2 regions of the Paenibacillus sp. FSL W8-0426 genome follow, and region 2 is predicted to be linked to the other one. Evidence: riboswitches for the same ligand, from Rfam matches in the RefSeq annotation. Region 2 holds a riboswitch; the other holds the start of a gene.
What was found. Region 2 has a riboswitch for ZMP and ZTP ahead of MKY59_RS28665 (TIGR01440 family protein). Riboswitches for the same ligand answer to the same signal wherever they lie in the genome.
Positions count from the first base shown of each region.

Region 1 (8,644 bases), 2.4 Mb from region 2:
TGGTTTGCTGACGCTAGTTTATTTCAAGCTGCTAAGCCGTAAGGTTCACTACCAATAGAAAGGAGGAGGGAATATCATGGCAATGAAGTCATGGCTGCGTATCCTGAACGTTACTGCCACGGTCGCATTGGTTGCGATTTTTGCAGTCCCTTTTCTATGGATGATTTCAACATCATTGAAGTCTTACCCGGAAACGGTGATCTTTCCACCCAAATGGATTCCTTCCAGGATCATGTGGAGCAATTTCCAAGCGGCGTGGGAATCGGGGCCTTTTTTGAAATACCTGATGAACAGCGTTATCGTATCGGTCAGTATACTCCTGCTTCAATTCACAACCATTATATTGGCAGCCTATGCGTTCGCAAGATACTCCTTCAAAGGAGACAAGCTGTTATTCGGGATCACGATGGTGACCTTGATGATTCCTGGTCAGCTTATTTTCCTGCCGGTGTATTTGTTGCTTAGCAAGTGGGGACTCATCAACAATTTGCTGGCACTCATTCTTCCTTTCTCCTCCAGCGCCTTCGGCATATTCATGCTCAGGCAGTCGTTCAAGCAGGTACAGGAAGAGCTTATTGAAGCGGCGCGACTGGATCAAGCCCCGGAGTGGAAGATCATTCTCAAGATTATGGTGCCCTTGGCACGGCCAACCTTGGTGACCTTTGCATTGTTCAGCTTTATTGCACACTGGAATGATTATTTCTGGCCGCTCGTCATGACCACCTCCGATGCTGCAAGAACGCTGCCGATCGGAATCTCCAAGCTGCGCGAGGTCGACGGAGGAGCCGCCTGGCACATTTTGATGGCTGGAAACATGATACTGGTCGTTCCGATCCTTATCGTTTTCTTATTTGGACAACGTCAAATTATTAAAGCATTTGTTTATTCGGGCGTAAAATAATCAGGTTCATAGGAGGACTTATCCATGAAAAAATTTGGTTCTATGATGTTAGCGGCAACGCTTGCGCTTGCTTTGACGGCTTGCGGCGATTCCAACTCCGCTGGTTCAACCGATACGGCTGCTTCAGGTAACAGTTCCAATGGTACGGCCAATAAACCGGTCGAGATTACATATTGGTACTCTTGGGGTGACAAGATCGCCGAGAACAATGAGAACTTGGTGAAACTGTTTAATGAATCCCAGGATGAAGTGATCGTAAAGGCGGAATACCAGGGATCGTATGCAGACCAGCATTCCAAGGCGCAGGCGGCTTTTGCAGCGGGCAATGCCCCCGAAGTTTGGCAAAATGAAATTGCTTCCGTTGGGGTGTTCGCCGAATCCGGCATGACACAGGATTTGACTTCCTTTGTTGAGAAAGACAAGCTCGATACGGAAGATTTCATTCCAGGGCTCATGGGGAATTCCTATGTGAATGGCAAACTGTATGCTCTTCCTTATTTGCGCAGTACGCCGATTCTGTATTTGAACCGGACGATGCTGAAGGAGGCGGGACTTGATCCTGCCGGACCGAAGAATTGGACCGAGTTTGAAGATTATGCACGCAAGCTGACGGTGAAGGATGAGCGTTATGGCATCTCGATGCCTGTCGACATTTGGTTCTACGAAGCTTTTGTAAGGCAGAGTGGAGGAACGATGGTCAGCGAGGATGGAAAAAGTGCGGCATTCAATAATGAAACCGGGATTGCGCCCGTGAAGCTGTGGTTAAAGATGAAGGATGAAGGCATTATGAATATCGGCACGACCGATGATGCGGGTACGCAAGCCAAGACGGATTTCCACAATCAACGTTCTGCGATGCTGTTCTCCTCGACCGCGGACTTGACCAATAATATGAAGGTTGCCGAAGAGCAGGGCTTTGAACTCGGAACGACATTTATGCCTGCCAATGATACGTATGGAGTGCCGACAGGCGGTGCCAATCTGGTTATGACATCGGGGCTGTCCCCGGAAAAGCAGGAGGCGGCGTGGAAGTTCATTAAATGGATGACTTCCAAAGAGCAAACGATTTATGCAAGCTCCTTTACGGGATATTTGCCCAGCCGAATCAGTGCTGTGGAAAGCGATGAGATGAAGAAGCTTTATGAGGAAAAGCCGCTGTTCAAGGTGGCGGTAGACCAACTGGAATATGCGGGTCCGCGTCCAATGCAGAAGGTTTATCCGGAAATTGGGGAGATCATCAAGGATGAAATTCTTCGCGCGGTTGTGGATTCGTCCGTTACGCCAGAGGCAGCCATAGCTGAAGCAGCGAAGAAAGCCGATGCCTTGTTAAACAAGTAGCTCGGTATCCTAAACACAAAAGGAAAGGGAAGGACTGAACCATTTCATTTATTTACAATAGTGAAAGAGGTCATGTATACTTAGAGCTAAATATCCGGTATGTGCGACTGGCGTAAACGTGGAGTGAACCACAAGGAAGCACATATTTTATATGCCGTACGCCTGGGCAAAGTGTTTGATCTTTTTGATCGAACACTTTATTTATTTTCAGGAAATGAAAGGAATGGTGGCGGCGATGAAAATGGCGTTTGTATTATTTGATGGAATGACAAGCATGGATTTGGCTGGATTTTATGAAGCGGTGACTTGGCTGGCGATTCTGAAAGCGAAGGAAAACGTATCTTGGACATTCTGTGCAGACAAGGATGAAATTTCAGATGACCGGGGGCTGAAAATGAAATCCGATGCGGTGTTGCCTGATCTAGGTGATTTTGATCTGGTCTTTTTCCCTGGTGGCCGATCCACGAGAACGCTTCGATTTGATGAGGATTTCATGCGCTGGATTCGCACGGCAGAGAACGTGTCTTATAAGATTTCGATTTGTACCGGGGCTTTGCTATTGGGAGAAGCCGGTTTCCTGCATGGAAAAAAGGCTACGACCAACTCGTCAGCTTATGATTTACTGGCTCCCTATTGTGCGGAAGTCGTTGCTGCGCGTGTAGTGCGTGACGGTAACACGGTAACCGGTGCGGGAGTTACAGCTTCCATTGACCTTGGGTTATACGTCGTCGAGATGTTGACGTCCACGGAGACCGTTCTTCAAGTCCAGCAAAAGCTGGAGTATCCATTTTACGAACCTGGTAACCTAAGGGATGTCTATAAGCCGAATTTGCGATAGAGGGATCATATACAAATATTTTGCATGTATCGGGTGCATTGAGGAGATAACACTTATATAATGAATTGAAGATAAAAGATTGCGAGGTAGAACAGATGATTGCAAAGACAGAAGAAGACATCAATGGGTTGAAGGAAATTGGGAAAATTGTTGCCTCTATTCGAGATGAATTGGTACAACGAACGATTCCTGGCATAACGACGAAAGAGCTTGATGATATTGCTGGAGAGCTTTTTGCCAGAGAAGGCGCAGTTTCAGCTCCAAAAAGTGAATATGATTTCCCTGGTTATACTTGTATCAGCGTTAATGAAGAAGTGGCACATGGTATTCCGGGAGATCGGGTTATCCAAGAAGGGGATCTGGTAAACATCGATGTTTCCGGCTCAAAAAACAGTTATTTCGCGGATACGGGAATCTCGTTTGTCGTAGGCAAAGGTGAAGAAGTGTTAACGAAATTATGCGAAGCTGCTAAGCAAGCATTTGAAGCAGGACTTAAGAAAGCAAAACCTGGCTCCAAAAAAAGCGGGATCGGAAAAGCGGTATTCCAAACAGCCAAACAGCATGGATTCACGGTGATCAAAAATCTTACAGGGCATGGCATTGGACACACCATCCACGAAGCACCTGACCATATTTATAATTATAATGATCTATCGGATGATGAATTATTAAAGGAAGGCATGGTTATTGCATTCGAACCTTTTATCTCTACCTTGGAAGAGGAAGTATTCCAAAAAGATGATGGCTGGACCTTTGCTACGGCCAAGAGCTCTGTGGCACAATTGGAACATACGATAATCCTTACCAAAAATGGTCCGATGATTATCACGCTTTGAACGATTGGTGAAACCTTTCACGGATAATTGACTTCATTTCAATGGTAATTATCATGAAAAATAGGAATACCCTAATAATGGGTTCAAGTCGCTGTAATAGCGACTTTTTTTATTTTGTGGAACGAAAGGAAGTAAATGCTGCATAAATCGAGACATCGAAAGGAGTTGGTTTCCATTTCGATCCAGGGATCGTGAAATGGGTTATAGCAAGATTGATGGTCGTATTCATTCAACATGGAGGCGAAAAAAAGGAGGACTAGGATGAAACCATTTCACTTTATGGAGAAACGATTGGTGAAAAAGGTACTTGGTTTGTTCTTAGTGATTGTAATGCTGGCCAGCATTGGCGTAATGCCTGCTTCGAAAGTTCAGGCAGCGGGAACTACGGTGACCTCGATGGATTACTTTTCGCCCGCAGATGGACCTGTAATCTCCAAATCAGGGGTTGGCAAAGCCAGCTACGGATTTGTCATGCCTAAATTCAACGGAGGCTCGGCGACGTGGAACGATGTTTACAATGACGTCGGTGTCAATGTGAAAGTAGGCAGCAGCTGGGTGGATATTGATCAAGCCGGCGGTTATATCTATAACCAAAACTGGGGGCACTGGGCCGATGGAGGCTTTAACGGCTATTGGTTCACGGTCTCGGCAACCACCGATATTCAACTATACTCCAAAGCAAATGGCGTTACACTTGAATATCGGCTTGTTTTTCAAAATATAAACAAAACGACCATCACGGCGATGCATCCGACACAGGGGCCGCAAATAACGGCAGGTTTCACAGGCGGCGCGGGATTTACATATCCGACATTCAACAATGATCCGGCGGTAACTTATGAAGCCGTTGCCGAGGATTTGAAGGTATATGTAAAACCTGTAAACAGCAGCACATGGATTGATATCGACAATAATGCAGCCAGCGGCTGGATCTATGATCATAACTTTGGCCAATTTACCGACGGCGGAGGAGGGTACTGGTTTAACGTTACGGAGTCGATCAATGTCAAATTACAATCCAAAACTTCTTCGGCTAACGTGGTCTATACCATTATCTTTAATGAACCCGTACGTCATTCTTATGTGATTACGCCCTATGAAGGAACAACGTTTACGGCAGATGCGAATGGCTCTGTCGGCATACCGCTTCCCAAAATTGATGGAGGTGCGCCAATTGCCAAAGAGCTGGGTAATTTCGTATACCAGATTAATATCAATGGGCAATGGGTGGATTTGAGTAATTCCAGTCAGAGCAAGTTTGCATACTCCGGTAATGGCTACAATAATATGTCTGATGCCAACCAGTGGGGATATTGGAGCGATACTATCTATGGCCTGTGGTTTCAACCGATTCAGGTGGATATGCAGATTCGTATCGGCTATCCGCTGAATGGACAGACGGGCGGAAATGTAGGCAGCAATTTCGTCAACTATACGCTGATCGGTAATCCGAATGCTCCGCGTCCAGATATTTCTGACCAAGAGGACATTGCTATTGGAACACCGACCGATCCGGCTATCGCAGGCATGAATCTCATTTGGCAGGATGAATTCAACGGCACCACGCTTGATTTGAGTAAATGGAACTATGAAACAGGTTATTATCTCAATGACGATCCCGGTACCTGGGGTTGGGGCAATGCGGAGCTTCAGCATTACACGAACAGCTCTCAAAATATTTTTGTGCAAGACGGGAAGTTGAATATCAGGGCGATGAATGATATCAGATCCTTCCCGCAGGATCCTAGTCGGTATGCACAATATTCCTCCGGCAAGATTAACACCAAGGATAAGCTTTCCTTAAAGTACGGCAGAGTGGATTTTCGTGCCAAGCTGCCCACAGGCGATGGGGTTTGGCCTGCGCTTTGGATGCTTCCCCAACATTCCGTATATGGCACATGGGCCGCATCGGGAGAGATCGACGTCATGGAAGCGAGAGGGCGCCTGCCTGGGTCAACGAGTGGCACCGTACACTTTGGCGGACAATGGCCGATGAACCAGTCAGCCGGCGGCGAATATCACTTCCCGGAAGGGCAAACGTTTGTCAATGATTATCATGTATACTCGGTCGTCTGGGAAGAGGACCATATTAAATGGTATGTTGACGGCAAGTTTTTCTATAAAGTCACCAACGAGCAGTGGTATTCGGCAGCCGCACCGAACAACCCGAACGCTCCTTTTGATGAGCCATTTTATCTTATTATGAACCTGGCGATCGGTGGAAACTTTGACGGCGGACGTACTCCGAACGCGTCTGATATCCCCGCCACTATGCAAGTTGATTATGTCCGAGTGTACAAAGAACAGTAAGGAAATGCGAAAGACCGGCAGCTTTTTTTGTTGCTGGTCTTTTTTTAATGTATGTATGTTGCGTTTCAACCTGAGATGGATGTGCTGTTGGAACAAAAAATTACAAGTATAGTGCTGTTTCAGGTAGAAAAGAATTGAAGGGCAAGTCCAAATTACCTATAATCAACTAGGTGTTTGGAATATATACCAATGTAACTAAATTTATGAGGAAGGGAGGTATTGCATTTTAAAATGAAACTGGTTTCGCTGAGTTTGGAAAGGGGGATCAAAAAACAGGGGATAACAGCGATCGGAAGATGCTACTGCACTCGCAGTGTCCTTATGTGATTGATTAGTGCGGTTTATATGCGTTTAGTCCAATGGACAGGTTAGATCATGTAGAATTGAAGGAGAATGAAAATGATCAAAAAATTAATGGTGTTCAGTATAGTCGCAATGATTCTTATGGCACAGCTTGTAATTAGTCCGGCTTCCTATGCTGCAAGTAGTTATACGGGGACGTGGAGTGATCAGTATGACATTGGTTCATATGGAATGAATCAAATGTATCTTAGAATGAAGGACAAAGGAACACAAGTAGAAGTAGAGGTGACAAACGATTATTACCTCCCCACTAACGATAGCAGAAATAGTTTTTTGAATTCAAAGGGAAAATACAGGAGCAGTTTCATCACCGGAACGGTTACTTTTAATGCAAAAGGTACGGCGAGCTTTAAATATAAGGATGAGTACAATAATGGGAAAATGACGATTAGCGTAAAAAAAGAAACGGTCACGTTGACTTGGTCAGGTACAGAAACAACGGACTATTCTTTCCCTAAGGGGACATTTAAGCTATACAAAAAGGTGGATCTTTCCTCTTCCGAGTCCAAGAAATTAGGGGTTTTTCTTAGCAATTTTACCGAGCTGCAGCTATACAAATTTGATGCTAAGAAAATAAATAATTCCGATCTTATTCGCTTCGGCGTATGGCATAACTACATAAACAACTTTAATTCAAGAATAAGTTCATCTCACGGAAAACTTTATATCACTAAATCATCTGTTGAAACCTCAATATTAAAATATTTCAATATCAAATTTAGCAATCATCGGTCCGTGCTTAATCTTAAATACAATGGTAAAGGTTATACCTTTGATGGTGCTGACGGCGAGAGAGTCTTCTATGTTCAGGTAGATGAACTTTACGATATGGGGAGCAACAATTATAGAGTGTATGGACATTTATACGATCCTGATTATCCGAATGACGATTTGGTTAGCCGCGTTGATGCTATTGTAAAAAAAGTGAAGAAAGGCAAGGAGTATAGGTATGTTCTTACACAACTCAGTGTGAAACATTGAGAAGTAGAGGGGCTATCTCTAATGCCTTTAAAAAACACATCGGTGAATAGAAACAACACCGATAGATTACAGGGACGAAGCAGAGGGCTATCTGCTCTTCGTCCCTTTTGCGTTTTTCGTAGCCTGATACATCTTCTCCGTGTACTCATCAATTTCATCTCGCGACATGCGCAAACGGTTCACCGATGTACCATATCCAATTTCCGCTTTCCCCTCTTCCAATCCTTTGAAAATTCCATCTGCGAAGGCATCCAGCGGTTCTCCTTGGACATGCAGTCCCGCTCCGCCCAACTCTGTATTCACTGCCGGAGGAGCAACCTCAATGACTTCTATGGACGTATCGGAAAGCTGGTGTCTTAAACTCATGGTAAACGAATGAAGGGCCGCTTTGGTCGCAGAATAAATCGGAGCGATTGCAAACGGCGTAAAAGCCAGCCCGGATGTCACGTTAATGATGGCCGCCTCTTCTTTGGCTGCAAAATACGGAGCAAACAGCATGGATAGGTGGAAAGGCGCTTCAATATTGGTTGTAATTTCTTGATTGAAATAACTCCAATCGTGCTTTGCATCCGCTTTTAACACATTAAACCGTTGCTGGATTCCTGCATTGTTCACCAGCACATTCACCGCTGGATAGTTCGTTGTTACCCAATCAAACAATGCTGCACGTTCGGATTCAATGCCCAGATCACATACACGGGTAATAAGATCAGGGAATTTTTCTTTCGCATGTTGAAGGGCCTGTTCACGCCGTCCGCAAACAATGACGTTATTTCCAGCTTTTAAAAAGCGCTCTGCAAAAGCCAATCCTATTCCCGTATTTCCGCCTGTAATCAGTATTGTATTTCCTGAAGGTTTCATTTATGGCGCCTCTTTTCTGTTTTGTTTATTCTTCTTTCCTGAACCCGTTTGGTGTAACGTGCAATTTTTACATCAATGCCTTCTAAGGCTTCTGTCATCAAAGTTATTTCAGCCAGCACGGCTTGCTTGTGTTTCTTCAGCATTTCCAGTCGGAGTTCCGTGGTTTGGTCTCCTTCTACCACCCGATCAATATATTTCTTGATGCCACTTATTGGC
Region 1 is NZ_CP150203.1:3,872,905-3,881,548, reverse strand. It holds gene MKY59_RS17295 (sugar ABC transporter permease) at 1-58, shown strand, start outside; gene MKY59_RS17290 (carbohydrate ABC transporter permease) at 77-901, shown strand; gene MKY59_RS17285 (ABC transporter substrate-binding protein) at 926-2,239, shown strand; ZMP/ZTP riboswitch at 2,333-2,414, shown strand; gene MKY59_RS17280 (DJ-1/PfpI family protein) at 2,475-3,077, shown strand; gene map (type I methionyl aminopeptidase) at 3,173-3,913, shown strand; gene MKY59_RS17270 (glycoside hydrolase family 16 protein) at 4,175-6,223, shown strand; gene MKY59_RS17265 (hypothetical protein) at 6,623-7,567, shown strand; gene MKY59_RS17260 (SDR family NAD(P)-dependent oxidoreductase) at 7,655-8,428, opposite strand; gene MKY59_RS17255 (MerR family transcriptional regulator) at 8,425-8,644, opposite strand, start outside.
Region 1: linked by a shared signal. The riboswitch ahead of MKY59_RS17280 (DJ-1/PfpI family protein) and the one ahead of MKY59_RS28665 (TIGR01440 family protein) in region 2 are both predicted to bind ZMP and ZTP.

Region 2 (8,644 bases):
CATCTCTTCGGGATATGGAGAAAGCTTGTTCCATGTCCGAAGCCCAGCTTCCACGTGCCCCACTTGAATCTGCTGCATGAAAGCGGCATAACTGGCCAGGAACGTCGTCAGCGTATCCCCATGAACCAATACGATATCCGGTTTCGCTTCGCGAAGTACAGGTTCGAGCCCTTGCAATACGCGGATGCTGATTTCGTTCAACGTCTGACGTTCTTTCATGACATCCAGATCGTAGTCCGGTTTAATGTTGAACACCTCGAGAACCTGATCCAGCATCTGGCGATGCTGTGCCGTTACGCACACGATCGACTCGATCGATTCAGGATACTTCTGCAGTTCCAAAATGAGCGGAGCCATTTTGATCGCTTCCGGCCGCACGCCGAAAATCGTCATTACTTTGATTTTGTTGGACATTCGAGCAAAGCCCCTTTTCTACTACCGCACAGAGACGTGCGCTTATTTTGTGCCGTACAGGCGGTCTCCTGCATCTCCCAGTCCGGGAACGATGTATCCATGGTCATTCAGGCACTCGTCCAATGCAGCCACGTAAATGTCCACATCCGGGTGAGCATCATGAACAGCCTTTACGCCTTCCGGTGCTGCTACAAGGTTCATCATTTTGATTTGGGTGCAGCCGCGCTTTTTGAGCACGTCAATCGCCGCGATGGCCGATCCGCCGGTGGCCAGCATCGGGTCGATCACGATCAACTCGCGTTCCGTCACATCCGTAGGCAGTTTGGTGTAGTATTCGACAGGCTGCAGCGTTTCCGGGTCACGGAACAAGCCGACATGGCCAACCTTCGCTGCAGGCAGCAATTTCACGACGCCATCCAGCATACCCAGGCCTGCGCGAAGGATCGGCACCAGTCCGAGCATGCGGCCCGAAATCACTTTTCCTTTCGTTTGGGCAACAGGAGTCTGAACGTCGATCGATTCCAGCGGAATCTCTCTCGTAATCTCGTAGGCCATCAATGTGGCTACCTCGTCCACGAGTTCGCGGAAATCTTTCGTATTTGTACGCATGTCGCGAATAAACGTCAGTTTGTGTTGAATCAAAGGATGATCACATATTACCAATTTTCGCATCTTAATTTGTCCCTCCGGTAAGTTCTTCAATGTACAGCTTATCCAATATCGCCTGACGATCATTCATCCGGCCCGATAAATCCTGTATATTATATCATCACCCACACCGAATTACACCCTCCAAGGACATCGAATCATTACAGAAAAACGAATCCTACAAAAACAGGACCGGAAACATAGTGTCCGGTCCTTGAAGAAGTAAATTCTAGTATTTCAGGTCAGTGTACAGCGGGAATTTGTCGGTCAGCTTCGTTACTTCGCTGCGCGCTTCATCCAGAATCGCTGTATCTTTCGGGTTTTTCAACGTTTTGGCAATGATTTTACCGATCGCAACCATTGCTTCCTCATCCATGCCGCGCGACGTTGCCGCAGGCGTACCGATCCGGATGCCGCTTGTGATGAACGGGCTGGTCGGATCGAAAGGAATGGCGTTTTTGTTGACGGTGATACCAATGGAATCGAGCACATGCTCCGCTTCTTTACCCGTGATGTTCACGCTGCGAGTGTCGATGAGCATCAAGTGGTTGTCCGTACCGCCGGACACGATGTTCAAGCCTTCGCTGATGAGCGTTTCAGCCAAAACTTGCGCATTTTTCACGACGTTTTGAGCATATGTTTTGAAAGAAGGCTGCAATGCTTCGCCAAGGGCTACCGCTTTGGATGCGATGACGTGCATCAGCGGCCCGCCTTGGGAACCAGGGAATACGGCTTTGTCGATCGCCGCTGCCCACGATTTGCGGCACAGAATCATACCGCCGCGAGGTCCGCGCAGCGTTTTGTGCGTCGTTGTCGTTACGAAATGGGCATGCGGAACCGGGCTTGGATGCAATCCGGCAGCCACAAGGCCTGCGATGTGAGCCATGTCGACCATGAACAACGCGCCTACATCATTGGCGATGGCGGCAAGCTTTTCGAAATCGATCGTGCGCGGATATGCACTTGCACCGGCAACGATCAGGCGGGGACGATGTTTGAATGCCGCTTTGCGAACTTCGTCGTAATCAATCATGAACGTGTCTTCCTGTACGCCGTAAGCCACGAAATTGTACAACAGACCGGATGCATTGACCGGGCTGCCGTGCGTCAAGTGTCCGCCATGGGCCAGGTTCATGCCGAGCACGGTGTCGCCTGGTTTCAGCGCTGCCAAGTATACCGCCATGTTCGCTTGCGCACCGGAATGGGGCTGTACGTTAACATGCTCCGCACCAAACAGCTCTTTTGCGCGATCGCGCGCGATATCCTCAACGATATCCACGTGTTCGCATCCGCCATAGTAGCGTTTGCCCGGATATCCTTCGGCATATTTGTTCGTCAGTACAGAACCCATCGCTTCAATTACCGCTTCGCTGACGATGTTCTCGGATGCGATCAGCTCGATGTTGTTGCGTTGGCGTTTCAATTCGAGATTCATCGCTTCCAGTACTGCCGGGTCACTCTTGCGCAATTGTTCCATGATTAAATTCCTCCCGTTTATAAATGAAGTTAGTCAGTCACAAAATGTTGAATCAAGCTCTTCGTCCAAACGATACACCGCGCGTTCCCCGCCGATGAGTTTGGGCCGGGTCAACGCGGCCGTTACCCGCGCTTTGCCGATATAGCGAAGAGTCGTGCGAAAAGGTACTGCAACATGGCGCAAATGCATGCCAATCATCGTTTCTCCGATGTCCACCCCCGCATGGGCCTGCACATGTTCAGCCAGACATGGTTTCGCCAGCGAGCGATAGGCCGCGGCTGCCATGGAGCCGCCTGCCTTTGGCACCGGAACGGCTCCCACCTCGGTCAATCCAAGGCGCGTCAACACCGAACGTTCCATGACCAGCGCACGATTCAAATGCTCGCAGCACTGAAACGCCGTGTCGAAACCGAATTCCTGTTGTACCTCGCGAATACCGTCAAGCAGCTGCTGGGCAACTTCAAAGGCACCGCCCGTACCAATCCGTTTGCCTGCAACCTCGCTTGTGCTTGTACCGATCACCACGATCTGCCCAGGCCCAAGCTTGCCCGCAATCGCCAGTTCACGCAACACCGCTGCGGTCTGCTCCTGCAATCCGGGTTGATGCGAATCCAACTCCGTTGTCATCCTATCGCCTCCCGATTAAATCATGCCCTGCTTCCTCTGGATTGTCTCGCATGCATGCGTGGCATTTCAGGTACCATTATAGCGAATAAACGGACGAAATACGAAAAAAGAGCAGTCTGCGGGTATCGCAGAATTGCTCTTTTGCCCAGGCGACCGGCCGTTTGTTCTGGTGCTCCACCGTGGTTAAACCCACTTTTGTCGCCAGTTACACCAGATCCCTGTTTTCCATTTCATCATAAATCAACCCGCGCATAAAATCAACGGGAAATTTACACTCGATGTCCTGTTTGACAATGTCATCCCATCTTGACGAACAACAGCCTTATGCTCTGCAGAGGCTATTCCAGTTTGTCCAGCAATCGGTCCAGCGCGGTGCGGATTTCAGCTGCGGCCACATTGTAATCATCCCGGCTCCCGCCGAACGGGTCGGAGATGTCAAAGCTCGGGATACGTTGACGAATCTCGATGGCACGCTCGCGCTCGTCTGCTGAAATTTCCTGGCCGAGCGCTCGTTTCATCTCCAGCGTGGCGAACAGGCTGTCCAGTTCCTGCAAGTCGTTCATAACCTGTTCATCGTCTTCCACATACTCTTTCAGCGTATACGTTTTGTGGACCGAGTCTGGAAACACTTGAATAACATGCTGCTTGTGCCCTCTGGTCAGCGTAAGCACAAGATCCGCCCATTCGATCAGATCGGCATTCAGCTGCGTGGAGTGTTCGGGGCCGCGGACGTCATGATCCCGCAAAACCGCTTCCGCATGATGGGAAATCGGCATACCCGTCGTCGCCGCAACCCCGGCGGAACGCACCTCCACCTCGATCCCCCGATCGGCTGCCAGCTTGCGCATCAGTCCTTCAGCCATGGGGCTGCGGCATGTATTTCCGGTGCATACAAACAAAATATGTTTCATCGTGCAAGCCTCCCCATTCAAAATGATGTCCATATATGAATAACGCCATAAATCCCGTAAAAAACGCTAACGAAGCGTTTTTTTGCACAGGCGAACTTCGTTTAACCGTTTGTTGCTTGAAATATCGGCTTTCACATGCAGTACTCGGATGCTTTATGAAACTATTGCCCAAGCATCCATCGATATATTTTCATGTTCGAATAAACCGGACCCATTCTATCGATGCTTTCTTGCTATTATAGGATGGTTAAGCCCTGTTGAAAACATGTACACCGCACAACGTTCAGAAAATAAAGAGCAGCCCGAAGGCTAACAAGATCGCTCCCCCGACAGCCTCGCCGTAATCGCCAAGATTTTGACTGACACGCCGTCCGAGCAAAAGGCCCATGATGGACATCACGCCGCCGCAAATCCCGAATGCCAGCACGGTGAGCAACAAATTGCTGCTAAACATGCCCAGCGATACGCCAACCGAGAACGAGTCTATGCTTACGCTGAACGAGAATAACGTGACCCCCAGCATGGTACGGTGATCAACCAGCTTGGTATCTCCTTCCCTAAAAGCGTTCCAGATCATATGCCCACCCAGCAAAATAAGCAAGCCACCCGCCGCATATGTCGTGATGTCTCCCAACAGGGCACTGACGTATTTGCCCGTCACCATGCCGATCAATGGCATGATGACGTGAAACAAGGCCGTCACCGTGCTGATCTTCAGCACATCCCGCAACCGTATGCCTTTCATGCCGATGCCGATCCCCAGAGAAAAGGCATCCAGCCCAAGAGCCACAGCCATGATCAAAATGGTTACCAGCTGCCCCACATGGGCAGATACATCCCACATCCCCATTCCCCCATGTCCCGTAAAAGATTCTTGTACACGATATGCGGACAAGGCCATAAACATGACCAGGGATAATTAAGAGGCTGCCGGAAACCCGGCAGCGTCGGGCCAAACGATTCGCTTTATCGCCGTTCGGGAAGGAATGGACGGATGGAGGATGTAATCAGGGCGCTGACGAACATCAGCATTCTTATTTCACCAAAATGATGAACGTTCCAATTCTAACGAGCTTCAGTAACGTTATTTCGCTGAAAGTGGCCTTCTACACGCCATTTCATATCCCATAGCGTGCTTCAGGTTCGCTGCACAATCACGAGCGCTATTTCGCGCCAAATAACGTGACCAGGGTTCGTTAGAGCTGGACGGGACGTAACGGGGTGCGGCAGAACGACCGGGCAGCGCAGAACAAAGCGTGGTGCATGCCCTGTAAGCACGGGCGAGGTCGAGGCGACTGGAGGTGATGCGTCTGACCGGGCATGCTGCGGTGGAGCCGCGAAAGCGCGGTGCGGCGCACCTGAGCATAGCGCCGCCAGCCGCTCACGGCGGGTCATCCGACCTGAATCAGTCGGTGGCCCGCCGCCTTGAGCAGCCGATTCATGACGGCTGCGCCAAGCCCTTCGCGCGAGCAGGCTTCCGCCACGATATACGTGGCGCCCTGCTCATCGCAGCTGCGCAGCGCGGCGTACAGCCTGCGCGCAGCTTCTTCCAGCTCGCTGGCTTCGCCCAGCGAGAACACTGCGTCGGCGCGGTACTGCTCCGCGTGCTCGGCGAACGCCAGCACTGCGGTGCGCTCCCCGCGCTGCGCCGCCTCCGCGAGGGCGGCGCCGATCCAGGCCGCCACCGCATCAGGCGGCCCCTCCACCACGCACAGCGCGCCAACGGGCGCATAGTGCGTGTACTTCACGCCCGGCGAGCGCGGCACCGGGCGATCGTCGCCTTCGGGCCCTTCGGCCAGCAGGCCCGGGTCCGTGGCGACGCGGGCGGCCACGGCGGACAGCTGCTCCGCCGTGATGCCGCCAGGGCGCAGGATGGTGACGGTACCGTCGTCACCGGCCTGCACCACCGTGGACTCGACGCCCACCCCTGTGGGGCCGCCGTCCACAATGCCGCCGATGCGGCCAGCCAGGTCCTCGCGCACATGTGACGCGAGCGTAGGGCTTGGCCGCCCCGAGCGGTTGGCGCTTGGCGCGGCGACCGGGCAATCCGCCGCCGCGATCAGCTGCAGCGCAACCGGATGGTCCGGCATGCGCACGCCCACTGTATCCAATCCGGCGGTGACGCGAGGCGATACCGCGCCGTCTCTAACAGGCAGCACCAGCGTAAGCGGTCCGGGCCAAAACGCATCCATCAGCGCTTCCGCAGTGGCATTGACCTCCGTCACCAGCGAATCCAGCTGGTCCCGGCGGGCAATATGCACGATCAGCGGGTTGTCGGAAGGCCGGCCCTTGGCGGCGAATACGGCTTCCACCGCTGCCGTGCTGCGCGCATCCGCACCGAGGCCGTACACCGTTTCGGTCGGGAAGGCAACGGTTTCCCCTTGACGTAGGCAGGCTGCGGCAGCCTGCAAGTCCACGAGCGCCTGCTGCCTTGCAGAAGCGCTCTCCCTTTTTCCATCCCCATCTTCCGGGTTGATCAGCACCTTCACGTCCCAAATGACCGTATCCTTCATCGGCTGGCCTTGTTGAAAACCAACGCCCGCCTCTCCTGCATTTCCATTCGTGTTGCTTAACGGCTGCATCGCTTCTTGTTCTCTGTTCATCTATTCATCATTCCCAAACGTTCATAGTAGGTTATGTTCGCTCGCACGGATACTATATAAACCGCACTATCAATCACACAAGGCCACTGCGAATGCAGTACGAACTTCCGATCGCTCTTATCCCCAGATTTTTTCGAATCCTCTTTCTTTAAGGGAAAATCCGGTGATAAATACGCAAGCCTCGCTTCTTCAGATTGGTTCTGCCTCTCCGTTAGCGTGTGTATGTTTTTGTGGTTTATATAGTTATACGCCACCAGCGCTCGAACAAACATCAGTACATTAGTATTTATCCTTCTTCGTTGCAAACGCAAGATATTCGTCAGGTTCCTTCCTGCGACAAATATGGTAACAGCGTCGTTCCCCAATTATAACACATCCCTGCTGCTCCCGGACGGGCTTGCTGCCGCGGCAGCATGCCGTAAAAAAAGGACAGTGCCCACTTTGGAGACCGTCCCGGTTGAATCGATATGAACATCAAGCAAACCATCCGGTTACCCAGCTCCAGACATTGACCGCCAAATCCCACAAGAAGAAGCGCGCTTCCGGAGCAGCGTCCTGAACAGACGCGGCGGTTTTCACAGCTTCTGGGTCGGCAGCAGCGGCGGCAGACGCCGTCGTCGGCTTGGCCAACGCATCGCCCGTACCTGCATCGATGAAGCACAGCGGCGGGAATAGAACGCACCACCAATTTTGCCCCTCGCCTTTCCCCAGTGTTACGCGCACTGCTTCATAATCCCCGGCGGGATATACGGTACCCCCATACAGTTTGGTCGGAAAAGGAACCACCCCAAGCTCCACCTGATAATCGTAGTTCAGCCCGCGACTCTTAAGCTCCGCTCCCACCAACGCCTCCAGCTCGGGCAAATGGCGACGGATGACAGCACGCGCATCCTCGATGCTCTGCGGGTTGTCCAGCTCCGATACCCACTGATCCATCTGGGCAACGACAGCATCGCGAATCTCGCGTTTCACGAGCTGGTCTCCGGCGGAATCCGAGTTGGCCAAAATGCGCAAGCGGATCGATTGCTCCGGAATGTTCGCAGCCGCTACGGCTGCATCCGTTTTCTGTCCTTCCCACATCATAATTACCATCATAAGACAGGCTATAATAAGTCCAATTTGTTTCACGAATCGTCTGCTCATCCCGTTCTCCCCCTTGGCTCCCGTAGTCATGTTCCCTGCAACTCTCTCATGTCTATCAGTATGCCCGGGGGAGACGAAAGTAAACCTATTAAATTCACGAATCTAGCAATATTGCAAAAGATATATTCCGGCGCTTCTCCCGTACGTTTGAACCAACCATGTCCGGATCATCCCGTCATCTTGCCTGTTCCCATCCTGCCTTGTAACCGGCCCCACAATCCGCTCCTCTGTTCCGCAAAACCAAAATCATCGTCCTCTTCATGCCCGTACAGCTTGATGCTCATCACAAATCCGATGCACGCCATATTGATCAGCAGCGACGTCCCGCCGTAACTGATGAAAGGCAGCGTAATTCCCGTTAACGGCATCAGGCCGAGGAATGCGCCGATATTTTCATAAACCTGATACAGCAGCATGCCGATCACGCCCACAATGATGACAGGTCCGGTCCGATCCTTGCATTCGAGCGCGATCAGCACCATCCGGTGGATCAGGATAAAGTAGAGCAGAAGCAGCACCGAACCGCCAACGAAGCCGAACTCCTCGGCAATGACCACGAAAATGGAATCCGAATACGTATAGGGCACCCTTCCGCTTTGAACCGAAGTCCCTTGAAGGTACCCCTTCCCGGTAATGCCGCCCGATCCGATCGCAAGCCCGGCGTTTTTCGTATGCCAGGAAGCCTTCGCCGTCGCTTTCTCCGGTACGAGCCATGGATCGATCCGCTCTGCCCAATGCTCCCGATCCGCCGCTTCCAAAAACGTATAAATCTCATCATGGTATGTCGTATACGCCTGTACAAAGCCAAATATTGAACCCCC
Region 2 is NZ_CP150203.1:6,321,170-6,329,813, forward strand. It holds gene wecB (UDP-N-acetylglucosamine 2-epimerase (non-hydrolyzing)) at 1-414, opposite strand, end outside; gene upp (uracil phosphoribosyltransferase) at 457-1,086, opposite strand; gene glyA (serine hydroxymethyltransferase) at 1,292-2,542, opposite strand; gene MKY59_RS28665 (TIGR01440 family protein) at 2,573-3,166, opposite strand; ZMP/ZTP riboswitch at 3,303-3,385, opposite strand; gene MKY59_RS28670 (low molecular weight protein arginine phosphatase) at 3,505-4,077, opposite strand; gene MKY59_RS28675 (manganese efflux pump MntP family protein) at 4,361-4,921, opposite strand; gene MKY59_RS28680 (L-threonylcarbamoyladenylate synthase) at 5,469-6,590, opposite strand; gene spoIIR (stage II sporulation protein R) at 7,155-7,823, opposite strand; gene MKY59_RS28690 (FtsW/RodA/SpoVE family cell cycle protein) at 7,991-8,644, opposite strand, start outside.